2 regions of the Peribacillus sp. YIM B13472 genome follow, and region 1 is predicted to be linked to the other one. Evidence: riboswitches for the same ligand, from Rfam matches in the RefSeq annotation. Region 1 holds a riboswitch; the other holds the start of a gene.
What was found. A riboswitch is a leader RNA that binds a small molecule or an ion and turns the genes downstream of it on or off. The one in region 1 is predicted to bind cyclic di-GMP.

Region 1 (7,403 bases):
CATAAGAACGAATTTGGCTGCCCCAGCCAATTTCCTTTTGTTCACCACGGATTTCATCCAAATCCGCTTGTTGCTGTTCAATTTCACGTTGATACAATTTGGCTTTCAGCATATTCATGGCCTGGGCCTTGTTTTTGATTTGAGATCTCTCGTTTTGGCACGTTACCACGGTGTTCGTAGGTATATGGGTGATCCGGACTGCGGAGTCCGTTGTATTGATATGCTGACCACCTGCACCACTTGCCCGGTACGTATCGATTTTCAAATCTTCCGTGCGTATTTCTATATTGATCGTCTCATCGAATTCCGGCATGACTTCACATGAAACGAATGAAGTATGGCGTCTCCCCGAGGAATCGAAAGGAGAAATCCGGACAAGACGGTGTACCCCTTTTTCCGCTTTCAAATAACCATAGGCGTTATGGCCTTTGAAAATTAAAGTGACACTCTTGATTCCAGCTTCATCACCTGGAAGGTAATCAAGGGTTTCCACTTTAAAGCCTCTTTTTTCACCCCATCTTGTATACATACGAAGCAGCATGGAACCCCAATCCTGGGACTCCGTTCCGCCTGCACCAGGATGCAGTTCAAGAATGGCATTTTTTGAGTCATATTCTTCACTTAGTAAAAGTTGAAGTTCAAAGTCATTCATCTTTTGTGAAAGAATCGTGATTTCTTCTTCCAGCTCAGCCAAAAGTTCTTGATCATTCTCCTCTTTCACTAATTCATATGTCAAATCCAGATTTTCATATGATTCATTCAGATCGGACAATTGATTGACTTGTTCTTTCAAAGCATTCGTTTCATTGATGACAGTTTGGGCTTTTTGCTGATCATTCCAAAAATCGGGATGTGTCATCTCATTTTCAAGCTGTGCGATTCGTGCCTCTTTTTCATCTAAGTCAAAGAGACCCCCTAAAGTCCGTTAATCGTTGCGCTGTCCGTTCAAGTTCATTTCTTATTTCTGCTAATTCCATTTCTCTTCACCTCATTAAGTATGTTAAAAAAAATCCCTGAAGAGGGATTCGCTTCATTACAAATAAACCTCTTCAAACTATATGCAAATATATTGCTTTATGCAAACTAAACATGAAAAGAGGCGGCAAGCTTTACACTTAACCGTCTCATAATCATTATACACCTAACTTTAGCCTAAATTGCCATGGCAATTCTTATATTTTTTACCGCTGCCGCATGGGCATAATGCGTTTCGGCCAACGTCTTCCTTTTTACGGGCAGGGGCTTTTTTCACTTTTCCCCCGTCTTCTTCCTTCGGATTGACCGCTTGTCCTTTTATGACTTCCTTACGCTCCAAATTGTTGCGGATTTCAGCCTTCATGATGTATTTGGCGACTTCATCTTCCATTGAAGCAATCATGGATTCAAACATTGCGAAACCTTCAGATTGATATTCACGTAACGGATCGATCTGGCCATAAGCACGAAGGTGGATCCCTTGGCGCAATTGTTCCATCGCATCAATATGGTCCATCCACTTACTATCGACTGCACGAAGAACGATTACTTTTTCGAATTCACGCATTTGTTCTTCAGATAGCTCTTCTTCTTTTTGGTCATAGCTTTCTTTCACTTTTGCTAAAATGAACTCAACCAATTCCGATTCATTTTTCCCTTCCAAATCAGCTACAGTGATTGAACCCTCATTGAATAGGTTACCATTCAGGTAGTCGACAAGGCCTTGTAAATTCCAGCCTTCCTCATCGCCCATTGGTGCAAACGCGACAACATTTCGCTGGATGGATGCCGTAATCATCGTTTCGACGATTTCACGTAAGTTCTCGCTTTCCATGACATCAAAACGCTGTTTATATATAATTTCCCGTTGTTGACGGAGAACATCATCATACTGCAGTAATTGCTTACGTGAATCGAAGTTATTGCCTTCGACCCGTTTCTGTGCGGATTCAACGGCCCTTGTCACCATTTTACTTTGAATTGGCTGGGAATCATCCATACCAAGGCGTGCCATCATGTTTTTCATGTTATCCGAACCGAAGCGGCGCATCAATTCATCTTCCATTGATAAATAGAATTGAGTGACCCCTGGGTCTCCCTGACGGCCGGACCGACCACGCAGCTGGTTATCTATACGCCTGCTTTCATGACGTTCCGTACCGATTACAGCAAGGCCTCCAAGCTCCTTGACACCTTCACCAAGCTTGATATCCGTACCGCGCCCTGCCATGTTCGTAGCAATCGTAACTGAGCCTTGATTACCTGCATTCAAAATGATTTCCGCTTCACGCTCATGGTTCTTGGCATTCAAAACATCGTGAGGGATTCCTTTTTTGGATAAATAGGCAGATATGACTTCAGATGTTTCGATGGCAACCGTACCGACAAGCACAGGCTGGCCCTTTGTATAACGCTCGGCGATGTCTTCCACAACAGCCTTGAATTTCCCATCAGTTGTCGCGTATATAAGGTCTGCCCTGTCATCCCTAATAATATTCCTGTTTGTCGGGATCGCAATGACATTCATATTATAAATATTGCGGAATTCCTCTTCTTCCGTTTTGGCTGTACCGGTCATACCTGAAAGTTTTTCATACATCCTGAAATAGTTCTGGAATGTAATCGTCGCAAGAGTCATGCTTTCATTTTGAATTTCAAGTCCTTCTTTCGCTTCGATCGCCTGGTGGAGACCTTCACTGTAACGGCGGCCTTTCATCAAACGGCCAGTGAATTGGTCAACGATGACTATCTCGCCTTCCTGGACCACATAATCCACATCCAAATGCATGGAAACATGCGCCTTTAACGCCTGATTGATATGATGATTCAAAGTAACGTGATTAATATCGAACAAATTATCGATATTAAACGCTTTTTCAGCTCGATTCATCCCATCTTCCGTGAGCTGAACACCTTTTGTCTTTTCATCATATGTGTAGTCCGTTTCTTTTTTTAAGGTTCTCACAAATGCATTGGCCTGGATATAAAGCTGAGCCGATTTTTGTGCGGAACCGGAAATGATCAATGGCGTTCTCGCCTCATCGATCAAAATCGAATCGACCTCATCAATGACAGCGAAGTGCAGCGGGCGCTGTACCATTTGTTCTTTATATAACACCATATTGTCACGAAGATAATCAAAACCTAACTCATTATTCGTACTGTACGTAATATCCGCATTGTACGCCGCCTGCTTTTCTTCTTTAGAATGACTGTTCAAATTCAATCCGACGGTCAAACCAAGGAAATCATACAATACACCCATCTCGGTGGCATCACGGTGTGCCAGGTATTCATTGACAGTAACGACATGTACGCCTTTACCGGTAAGCGCGTTTAAATAAACAGGCATGGTGGATGTTAAGGTTTTACCTTCCCCTGTTTTCATTTCGGAGATATTTCCATCATGAAGGGATGCCCCACCCATGATTTGAACACGGTAAGGATATAAGCCCAGAGCACGCTTTGCACCTTCACGCGCAACCGCAAAAGCCTCGACAAGCAAATCATCCACGGTTTCCCCATTTTGATAACGCTCTTTAAACTCTTCCGTTTTGGCACGCAACTGTTCATCCGATAGTGCAGCCGTCTCATCAGCGAGTGCTTCGACCTGATCGGCGATTTTTTCTAAACGTTTGATTTCTCGCTTATTCGGATCAAAAACTTTATTTAATATATTAAGCATTCAATAACGCTCCTCTATTATGGTAATGATCGTTCAATGACTAAATTCATATAAGTAAGAAGAAACACATCTTCTATTATTACTAATGCACGCTTAATTTTACCACTTCTATTCTAGAGGTACAACTTCATGTCACTTCCCTGGTATAGACCTGAATTCAATTCTTGCGAAAAACAATGGATAAATGAGGAGTAAAACTGTTAAAATAGAAGGAAGTATAAAAAATATGTTGCAAACTCCCCACTATTCCATATGCAAACGAAAATTACCCATAACCTTCCATCACTGGATGATGTGTCCTCTCTAGCGATAGCATGTCAAGGTAATCCAACCTTACAGGCGTCATGTTTTGAATGATAAGGTGGGCTACTGAAACTTAATAGCGGAAGATAAATAGAACATGTTTCGAGGTGGTATTGATGATTGGTGAACGTGTAAAAAAACTGCGAGAAGAAAAGAAAATGTCGATGACTGAACTTGCCGATAAAGCGGGTGTGGCAAAGTCTTATTTAAGTTCGCTCGAGCGGAACTTACAAACGAATCCTTCTATTCAATTTCTTGAAAAAATCTCCGCCGTACTTAACATTCCTGTTGATGCCCTGCTTTATGATGCACCAAATAAGGAAACCTTGGACACTGACTGGATGAAAATCGTTGAGGAAGCCATGAATTCGGGTGTTTCGAAACAACAATTCAGGGAATTCATCGAGTTTAATAAATGGAGAAAAGATAAAGAAGAGTAGAGTGGTAGTGCACTAGTTTACCTACATAATCCTGAAGAATACAGTTTGAATAAGCTAGACTCGCCAGAATCTCAAGGAGAAATAAACCCTATAAACAGCTAATGAATCGAACCACTGTTTATAGGGATGTTCTCAATCTTGTTCGAAACCTATTTTCCATCCTTCTCCTCAAAAGTTACCTCAAGGCTTGCCCTTTTCAAAAAAGCACTGATTTCCTCTTTTTTGAAACCCAAGCTCCTTGCTTCTGAAATCAATTTCACCCATTCTTGATCCATTGCCACATTAGCCACCTCTCCTACCTCCTAAAATACTCTTTGTATTTCAGGCAGACCAGCCATCATAGTCACAAGGACCTTAGGCCTGTGCCTTTGCGCCCTAATCTTTCAATAAGTTTGCCTTTGTCATGGTATTTATTACCAATACATTAATTGTAATCATATTATAACGGATACACACTCCATATATTGCTATTTTATGTCGGTAATCCACATAAATGCAAAAACTTTCATCCGACAAAATATTACAATATTAGGAAAATTTATAGTTATGGCAATTTATCATAAACTAATTCAATTTCGTTTTTTTGTATAGTAGTAATTATTGCTCTTCTTCATATTTCGTTGGGGTGTATTGATTCTCTCAATTATAAGTGCATCGAGGGCTTTTTGCGCAGTTAAATCCTCACCGCAGGTCAGGCAAAGCCACTTTCCATATGTTGCACTGCTAAAAGAAGACCTATGGCATGTATGGCAATTCTTTTGATACAAATTATCCAACCCCTCTGCACCTTAATCAAATTGTATTTTTATAATTATTTAGTTGTTCTTTTTAAAGAACCAACAATTCGAGAATAGTGCAAAAGTTAGAGGTATTAAAATAGGCAAAAATGCCTATTAATCTTAATAAAGAACATTTTTTGTTCTTTGAAATGAACTTTTGGATTTTTTAGAGAACAAAACAAGCAGTCGTTTTTTCCTATTCAACAGCCAACGAATTCTATCAAAAAAGCACAACCCAGAGGCTGGGTTGTGCTTTTGATCTAAGATTAATATTTAACTAGGTTCAATCAATCCATAGCGTCCATCTTTTCGGCGGTACACCACGTTTGTTGTATTAGTATCCGCATTCGTGTAAACGAAGAAACTGTGACCAAGCATATTCATTTGTAAAATCGCTTCTTCACTGTCCATCGGCTTTAAATCAAAGCGCTTATTGCGGACCACTTCAATATCATTATCGTCTTCGAATTCATCCACCACTTCGTCAACATCCGTATTGAAGGCGAATGCATCGGGTGTCGTAGAAAGATTGTTCCGGAACTTACGATTGACCTTCGTTTTATGTTTACGAATTTGGCGTTCAAGCTTATCATTGATCAAGTCAATGGCAGCATACATATCCGCATTTTCCTCTTCAGCGCGAAGAACCAAATTCTGCATGGGAATCGTCACTTCGACCTTAGATGTATTATTGTTCACTTTTAAATTCACTAACACATTTGCATCTGGTGTATTGTTAAAATACCGTTCTAACTTGCCAATTTTCTTTTCGACGTATTCTCGAATTGCTGGAGTTACCTCAATGTTTTCACCGCGTACGTTGTAATTCATAAAGTGAGTCCTCCTTAAATTAAGACTATACAGTTAGATTCTACAATACCCCTCCGGTTCCGTTTAGAAACACATCATGAAATATGTCGAAATAATGAAACAATTGTCGGAAGGTTTGGAAAGGGTTGATGTCTGCCCTAGCTTCATTATATCAAATGCTATGCTATAAAGAAAAAATTAAGCCTATATTATTTACAGAAAATTTAAAAACAATTAACATAAAGACCGTTTGGAATCCAAACGGTAGGGTAATCAATTTCTTTTATCATAAAACATGCCATCCACTGATAGACTTTCATACGGGTTCGTGTATTTATTGGATGATCGTTTCTTCTTATTTATTTCCTGGATATTCCGCTGTATCTCCTGCTTTTGAAGCTTCAGCAAGTGATCGACCTGTTGGTTGAGCAACATGACTGCACGGCCCAGCTGTTGCTCTTCACCAGTAAAAGGCGGTTTGATTTGAGAAAGAAGTCCATCTCGCTGATCAATCAGCTTTGTAACCCTTTCTATTTTATGATCCCGTTCTGTGATCGTGCGATCTTCCAGAACGGCAAGTAATTCAGCAGTCAAATCATGAAAGGTTCTAATCACCATTACACTTGACCGCTTTGGGTAAATTGTTTTTTCCGATTGATCTGAATTACTTCCTTCCAAGTATTCCGGAACTCAGTAACAAGTCCCTCCACTTCTTCCAAGGCAGCAACATCATTTTTCATATTCGCTTCGATCAGACGCCGGTTCATGAAATCATACATCCCCGGGAGAGCTTACATTAATGCTTTATAATGGCTGTTTGAAGTTCATCATGCTAGGGAAGAAAGCCATTGAAGCAGGAAATATCGAAGCGAAGAATACGAACATCATCAAGACGCAAAATATTATCCGCGAATTGATGGTGACGCTGAATATGGATACGGATGTATCCAAAGATATGATGAGTCTCAATTGCTGATTTAAACCGTTCCTCTCCTTCAGCTTTGCCACTTCATCAATCAATTCAGCTTTTAGCATTTCAAGGACTTCCGTATCTTCAGGTCCTGTCAGTTCCGTTACGGTATGGATGGAGGCAGGCTGTCCTACCGTTCCATTGGCTGCAAGAAATTCCTCGACTGCCCTTTCTCTTTCCTTACCCGTTTGACTGATGGCTTTAATATGCTTTTGTTCCGAAATCAGCAGGGCAGTAATCGCCTCGGTATCATTTGCTTTCAAAATGGCCGTTTTCCTTATCGCCAATTGATTGAAGCTTTTATGAAGCTTGATCAATTTTTCAAGCGATCCGATGATGTTCCGTGCAGACATTTTCCTGCCTCCTCCGCTCATAAATGAAGGACGGAAAATGGCTCCGTCCACTTCATTCAAGCTTTTTCATTGAAAATTCATTTCCGG
Region 2 (7,403 bases), on a different contig from region 1:
CATTTATTCTTTAGCCCCCGATATTCATTTATTCTTTAGCCTCCGATATTCATTTATTCTTTAGGGATATCCGTACTGCATATATATGCGCCTTCTTTCTAATAGGAACTTTCCTTATCACCCATTTTAAAGTAACACTCCATCCATTTTGAAAAATTCGGCAAATCCATTTTGACTGGTCAAATTCATTAGATTCAAAAACTTTTCTCCTTGCAAACAAAAAAATAACCTCGGAATCTTTTCCGAAGCTACTTTATTATTTTCCCTTCATATTAGCTATGATGTCCCTTAAGCCAACCGTCCACCGATTTCCCGCTACTTTCGCGAAGGACCTCGACATTTTCCTTTGCGATGATCTCGCCATCCTTAATCAGAATGACTTCATCCTTATAAACTGAAGTGACCCAAACAGTCGTTGAATCCTTTCGAGTTGAAACACTCCCCATAAAAACACATAAACATGGTAATGACAAAACTTACCGACGTCACAATATTTTACTTCCAAGCAACATCGCTGCAGACTGGGGATTGTACATCCACAATTGCATCTCCCTTCATAATTCAAACGTTTAAAAATCACCTAAAAAGACTTGCAATCTCTAAATATCCGGATGTAAACAAAAAAACAAACACTAGGCCAAATTACACAACCATCAACGAAAAAAATGTAGATTTCCCAATCAGTCATTATATTAAACTTTTAATGAATCTAACTTCCTACCCCCTCAGATTTGTTCTAGTTACTAGTAATCAGCACACCAAAATATGTCAAAGGTATTATAAAATAGTAAAATATACTATTCTTTTATTATGAAATTAAATATAATAGATGAAGTGGTTACAAAATGAGGAAGGAAGTAAAATATGAGACATGAAAAAAAGAAGAAAAAGAAACGGACGTGGCTGAAGGTAGTCGGGATAATTGTCCTACTTTTCATATTAGCCGGGGGCGCTTTTGCCTACTCCGTATGGAATTCACTGACAAAAACCGTTGACACGATGCATACACCAATAGACCGTACCACGGATAAACGAACGAAAGACCTTGCACTATCAGATCAGGAGCCATTCTCGATGCTCATGCTTGGTGTCGATGAACGTGATGGCGACAAAGGCCGTTCAGATACAATGATCGTCTTGACAGTCAATCCACAAAAGAAATCGGTCAAAATGCTAAGCATTCCGCGTGATACACGGACCGAGATCGTCGGTCATGGTACACAGGATAAAATCAACCATGCATTTGCCTTCGGCGGCGCGAAAATGTCCATGGATACCGTTGAAAACTTCCTTGATATCCCAATCGACTATTATATGAAGATCAATATGGAAGGCTTTAAGGATATCGTTGACGCAGTCGGCGGCGTAACCGTTCAAAACGATCTGGACTTCACTTATGAAGGCGTCCATTTCGCAAAGGGAAGCATTAATCTAAATGGAGAAGATGCGCTTAAATATTCGCGAATGAGATATGATGATCCGAATGGTGATTATGGCCGTCAATCGAGACAACGTTCCATCATCGAGGCTGTCATCAAAGAAGGTGCTAGCCTTTCCTCCCTGACAAAATACGATGATGTATTCGATGCATTAAGTAAAAATATCCAGACGAATTTGACGTTTGATGACATGATGGACATCCAAAAGAACTACAGGGACGCAAGCAAAAGCATAACCCAAGCGACCATTCCAGGAAATGGAACTAAAATCGACGGAGTCTACTTTAATATTGTGTCGGATGAAGAAAAAGAAAAGGTTCAATCCGAATTAAAAGAACATTTATCCATCAAATAAGAAAAAATGAAAGAGCTGTCCGGACCCGCATCCTGACAGCTTTTTCATTTTCCCCGTCCAATATTCTGACAAAAAACGAACACCAATTGTAGAGATTTGTTGGAATTTTTGTTGTTTACTAGGCATCAAAAGACGGTATAATCTAATATGAGCTGACAATTCCATCTTCCCCTTGCCCCTTTCATCACTAGACACCATTATTCTTTGGACCCGGAATTCCATCAACCACCATTCATCAACTATAATAAATAATCCTAAACAAAAGGAGTGGATTTAAATGAAAATCAAAGCAGGCAGCTGGGCTATGCTAAGCAAACAGGACAAAATGTTTATTCTGAAAGCCATCAGTGATCGTTCAAGAATGAAATATGTTTCATGAGAAGTAAATCTATTCGGCATTACATGAGAGCATCGCCTCTCCCTTTTCAATAAAACGAACCTGAGCCTGAAAAAGGAGAGGAATCTATTCAAACTGATAATCCCATAACAAACAGCATTCGCCTTTTTATTTTACGACATAGCAATTATGTTCCAAAGTAAACACCCCATAGCGAGAATTGAAGACCTGTGTAACTCTGGTATTTCATAGGCTGATTTATGCTGCCTTCCACCCTTATCCAGACCCCAGTTCTTCACTTTCTTAAGAACCGGCCTACATCATACTGAAAGGTCTCCACATCCATATGCTGTAAAAATACAAGCTTCTACACCAGGAGAATACTTGCCAAAAAACGCCTAAAAGAATCTTACTTTTTCTCCTCCATCTCATAGAATATCTTTCATTTATATATATGGGAAAACCATAAAAAAGAAGCATGTTGTAGACATGCTCCTAAATTATATGTATCGAATTGAGTTCTTCAGATTCAATGACGCCTCTCCATCGATAAAAGAAAAGAAAACAGAAGATTCCCAGCAAACCTCCAAACGTGTCCAGCATGACATCCTGTCACAAGGGAGTTCTGCCACCGGTTAGTTTTTGATGCATTTCGTCTGCACTCGCATAAAAAAGGACACATATCAGAGCCCCTGAAAACGAAAGAATAAAATTCTTTACAAAACTGCGCTAAACACCCAACGTCAATAAGCCCAGGACGAAGTAACTACGGATCATATACTATCAGGTTCTTTAATGATCCCGCTTAATTTCTCCTTAATCTCCTCCACAAGTTCATTTACAGTAACATCTTGACCAGACTCACCCTTGGCAAAAGTGTCTTTTAAAATATCAAAAAAATCCATTCGAAATTTCCACTCCAATATATAATTGAGCCACCATTTCATACTGTTGTCCTAATCCTTTTTTAAAAAATAAGGAATATAGCTCATTTATTTGATAATCACATATATTGTAGGAATTGGCAAGCGGAAACTAGTTTAATAACCAAAAATTTACCCAATTTTAACATTTCTGAAATATCCCTTAGGAATGAATACTAGAAAGTTTTGGGTAAATACGTGTGGATATAAGAAAACAAAAAAGGAGCGATTCCTCAGCCCCTTTGATAATACATATTATGCTTGCCCCATAAAATAAGTCATTAATGAAATTAATACTAAAGTAATAGCGATATAAGTCCCAATAAAAATTTTCTTGTTTCTTTGTTTCTTTTCATAAACTTCCTCGAACGTAATGAATTTGTTTTTTGTCATCAAATAATCTCCTTCTATTTTGATGGCAGCTATCTGACATCGCTTTTTGCGAAGTCCCTTTGCTTTAGCTCTATATGTAGTATCGGCACATTACCAAAAATATTTAAGTATAAATAACTATTTTTTTATAGGCTATATTTCTTACATATGTAGTAGGTTGCGACTAACGCATTATGTACATTAACTAAATTCTATGATTATCATGTTAAATCCTGCCTAGGTAAAATTTTAATTAAGCGCTTACTTTATAAAATTCATGATTATTTTTATCCAACCGAAAAATGACAACCATAACGGTACACTGAATAAAGTTCCCCATATTAACCCCTTCATAAAAGCATTAAGTACATCCATAATAAAAATCCCTCTCAATTAGGTTGTATTTTTATTATTGTCCCCATGTTCTTTATTCTAGATACCTATACGGTAATTTCGTGTAATGAAAATAAAAAAAGAAGACTGTATATCAGCCTTCCCTAAGATAATTTTTCATTTTCCTTTTATGAACTCCCGCACTTCTTCAATAGATAATCCTAAACTTTTAGCCTCTGAAATTAGATAAACCCATTCTTCCCGTTCATTGTTAGCTTCCATGATAAATCCCACCCTACTTGTGGTAACACAGCCGTCTTAGCATTTAGCCTTAGACCTGTAATTTTGCGTCCCTACTTTTCAATAGGTTTGCCTTTCTCAAGAATATTTCACATTAATTATTCTCCAAGATTAATAAATCCCTTGAAAAAGTCTTTCGATTCCCTAGTTCCATGGTGCTAAGTAAACCATCATGCCCTCAAAAAATTCACCCATAATTAAAACTATATTAATGTTAATTATACTTAAAAACGTAATAATAGCTCATAATACTATTCGTTTTTTTATGTCATTTTTCAACATCATTCATCAAAAAGTGACATTGTAATGGAAAAACACTGATATAGTACGCTTTCTTTACAACTCTTTTATTAAAAGTAGATTTATAATAACATAAATAAGTTCGAATTTGCTATTTCACAAAAATATTTTTTTGAACTATTAATTCAGTTTTTAAATATTTCTCCTAAGAAAAAAAGCCAGTATTACAAACCATACTATGGCTGTAACCTGACTGTTCGTGAACTTCCTTCTTAACACAAAAAAGGACTGATTTCTCAACCCTGTTTGATAAACTCCCGTTATAATTTACCAAGAAAAAAAGTCAATAATGAAATCAAGATTAAAATAATAGTAATATAAGACCCAATAAACATTTTCTTACTTCTTTCTTTCTTTTCATAAGCTTCCTCGAACGTAATAAATTTGTTTTTTGTCATCAAATATTCTCCTTACATTTTGATGGCAGCTATCTGATAGCGCTTTCTGCGAAGTCCCTTTGCTTGATCTTCATATTAAAGTATCGTCAAATCGGCAAAAATATTAATTGTATTATTCACTATTTTTATAATGGGCTAGTTCTTATAAATTAATATCTGTTCTTTACTATATAGTTTACTATAAATCATACAAATTACTTACATTCAAAATATTCCATTATACCCAAATGTCTTTTATAGCAAGGTTTTATTCATTGATGCTAAGCAATTATCCCTATCTGTTCCATAGAACTGTTTATGGCTGCAATTTGCTTAATCCATATCCATTAACCGATTAATAAATAAAAAGGATAGAAATTCACCTTTTGCCAAAAATAACAAAAAGGATATCAATGAGAGGAAGAGAAAAATGGATTCAGAAATGCAAGAGAAATGCGGGGTATTTGGAGTATTTAATCACCCCAAAGCAGCCGAATTAACTTATTACGGACTTCATGCACTTCAACACCGTGGTCAGGAGAGTGCAGGAATTGTGGCTAGTGATGGGAAATCATTCAGGAATCACAGGGGGATGGGATTAGTTACCCAAGTATTTTCCCGGGACATCCTTGATGGATTAAGCGGAAATATGGCCATTGGTCATGTACGATATTCGACTTCTGGTGAAAGTTTACTGCAAAACGCACAACCCCTCGTTTTTAAATATATCGAGGGGGACTTGGCTGTTGCTCATAATGGCAACCTCGTAAATGCAAGGATAGAACGGGATGTGTTACAACAGCAGGGAAGCATATTTCAAACAACTACCGATACTGAAATTATTGCTCACTTAATAGCTCGTTCAAGTAAAAAGCATTTCGCAGAAAGCGCACCTGATATGCTCAAACGTATCGACGGTTCATTTGCCTTGATTATAATGACTGAAAAACAAATGCTAATTGCCCTGGATCGTCATGGGTTACGTCCGCTCAGCCTTGGAAAAATTGGCGAATCAATCATCGCCTCCTCAGAAACATGCGCTTTAAATGCGGTTGATGCTAAGTTCTGGCGGGAAGTTGAACCGGGTGAATGGCTTCTTATAGATGAAAATGGAATTCAAACTGGAAGATTTGCGGAAAAAGGCAAGGTTTCCCTTTGTTCCTTTGAATTTGTCTATTTTGCCCGTCCGGATAGCGTTATTCAAGGAAGAAGTGTCTTAACAATCCGGAAGGAATTAGGTAAAATTCTGTCAAAAGAACATCCGACACAAGCAGATGTTGTCGTTGCCGTTCCCGAATCAAGCGTCCCTGCCGCCATTGGTTTTTCCCAACAATCAGGAATTCCATATGAAATGGGGATTATTAAAAACCCTTATGCTGGTCGTTCATTTATTGAGCCCACACAAGAATTGCGCGACTTAGCTGTTCGACTGAAATTAAGCGCTGTGCAAGAAATTTTGGAAGGAAAAAGGGTGGTATTAGTCGATGATTCGATTGTTAGGGGAACAACAAGCAAGCGCATTGTCGAATTGATTCGGCAAGCAGGTGCCAAGGAAGTCCATGTAAGAATTAGTTCACCTATGGTTAGAAACCCTTGTTTTTATGGAGTGGATATGCCGACTAAGGAAGAACTATTTGCCAACAAACACGAACACGAACGAGCTATGGGACAGGTTATCGGGGCAGATTCCTTAGCCTTTTTAAGCACCGATGGGTTATTAGAGGCAGTAGATGTGGATCTTGGAGACACTAGCAGTCGCTGTATAGCCTGTTTTAGTGGTGCATACCCAACTAATATTTGAAGTTACAGCTTAAGTAGGATAAAAATGGCAGGCACCACACAAAAACAACTGTCTTTGTGTGATGCCTGCCATTTTCTACTATTAAACCTTGGATTTATGCTTCTTAAGCCTAATCCAAACCAATACTGATCCGCATTACGAATCGTCTATAACCGATGAGCAATGACAATAATGGTCATGGTTCCTTAGAGTTCCTCGGGCACTTGTTGTTTCATCTAGAACAAGGATCGATGGTTTATGTAAAATCCCTTGGGCTAGTACACGAGCTGGCTTTCTACCAATGAGTGTATCTTTTTACCGAGTCTTTAATTTCTTAACTTATAAAATTCATTATAATTTTGATCCAACCGAAAAATGACAACCACAATGGTAAACTGAATAATGTTCTCCACAATAGTCCCCTCACAAAATTGCTGGGTTTATTTATTATAAAATATCACTCATTTTATGATTTTTTATTATTGTGACCTTGTTCCTGTTTTAACACGCCAATTAATTCGATTTAAACAAAGGGAATAGAAACAAGTTTGTGGTTGATTAGAAAACAGTTCATAAAAAAAGGCTGAATAACAGCCTTCCCCATGTACACTTATTCTTATATTTCCATTGATATCAAAACATATTACTTTAACCTTCTTCGATGTTGGTTAAAAACCTTGATAAAAATACTATTATCATCGGATTTAAAAAACTTAACTCCAACTAATTTTAAGGGTGTCCATATTTCTCTCATTTGGTATAAAGGCATTTAAAAAAAATTCACCCTTTCTTAATTAACCCAGTCAATAGAGCAACCGCTCTCTAGATAGGATTCATAGCTTTTAATAGTTTCTCTTTCTTTAATTATATTTAATAATACCCAATAT

Region 2: linked by a shared signal. The riboswitch ahead of ACFX4I_RS12875 (anti-repressor SinI family protein) and the one ahead of ACFX4I_RS01995 (anti-repressor SinI family protein) in region 1 are both predicted to bind cyclic di-GMP.

Annotation. Positions count from the first base shown of each region.
Region 1 is NZ_JBHZPG010000002.1:56,793-64,195, reverse strand. It holds one part of gene prfB (peptide chain release factor 2) at 1-913, opposite strand, end outside; one part of gene prfB (peptide chain release factor 2) at 915-977, opposite strand; gene secA (preprotein translocase subunit SecA) at 1,148-3,661, opposite strand; gene ACFX4I_RS02000 (helix-turn-helix domain-containing protein) at 4,081-4,404, shown strand; gene ACFX4I_RS01995 (anti-repressor SinI family protein) at 4,554-4,694, opposite strand; cyclic di-GMP riboswitch class I at 4,726-4,811, opposite strand; gene hpf (ribosome hibernation-promoting factor, HPF/YfiA family) at 5,457-6,014, opposite strand; gene fliT (flagellar protein FliT) at 6,267-6,611, opposite strand; partial or broken gene ACFX4I_RS01980 (flagellar export chaperone FliS) at 6,611-6,772, opposite strand; partial or broken gene fliS (flagellar export chaperone FliS) at 6,772-6,960, shown strand; partial or broken gene flgN (flagellar export chaperone FlgN) at 7,020-7,316, opposite strand; gene flgM (flagellar biosynthesis anti-sigma factor FlgM) at 7,394-7,403, opposite strand, start outside.
Region 2 is NZ_JBHZPG010000014.1:35,230-42,632, forward strand. It holds gene ACFX4I_RS12850 (hypothetical protein) at 273-446, opposite strand; gene tagU (polyisoprenyl-teichoic acid--peptidoglycan teichoic acid transferase TagU) at 865-1,794, shown strand; gene ACFX4I_RS12860 (VanZ family protein) at 2,744-2,839, opposite strand; gene ACFX4I_RS12865 (YwzD family small protein) at 2,905-3,036, opposite strand; gene ACFX4I_RS12870 (hypothetical protein) at 3,310-3,447, opposite strand; gene ACFX4I_RS12875 (anti-repressor SinI family protein) at 3,937-4,041, opposite strand; cyclic di-GMP riboswitch class I at 4,060-4,143, opposite strand; gene purF (amidophosphoribosyltransferase) at 5,167-6,537, shown strand.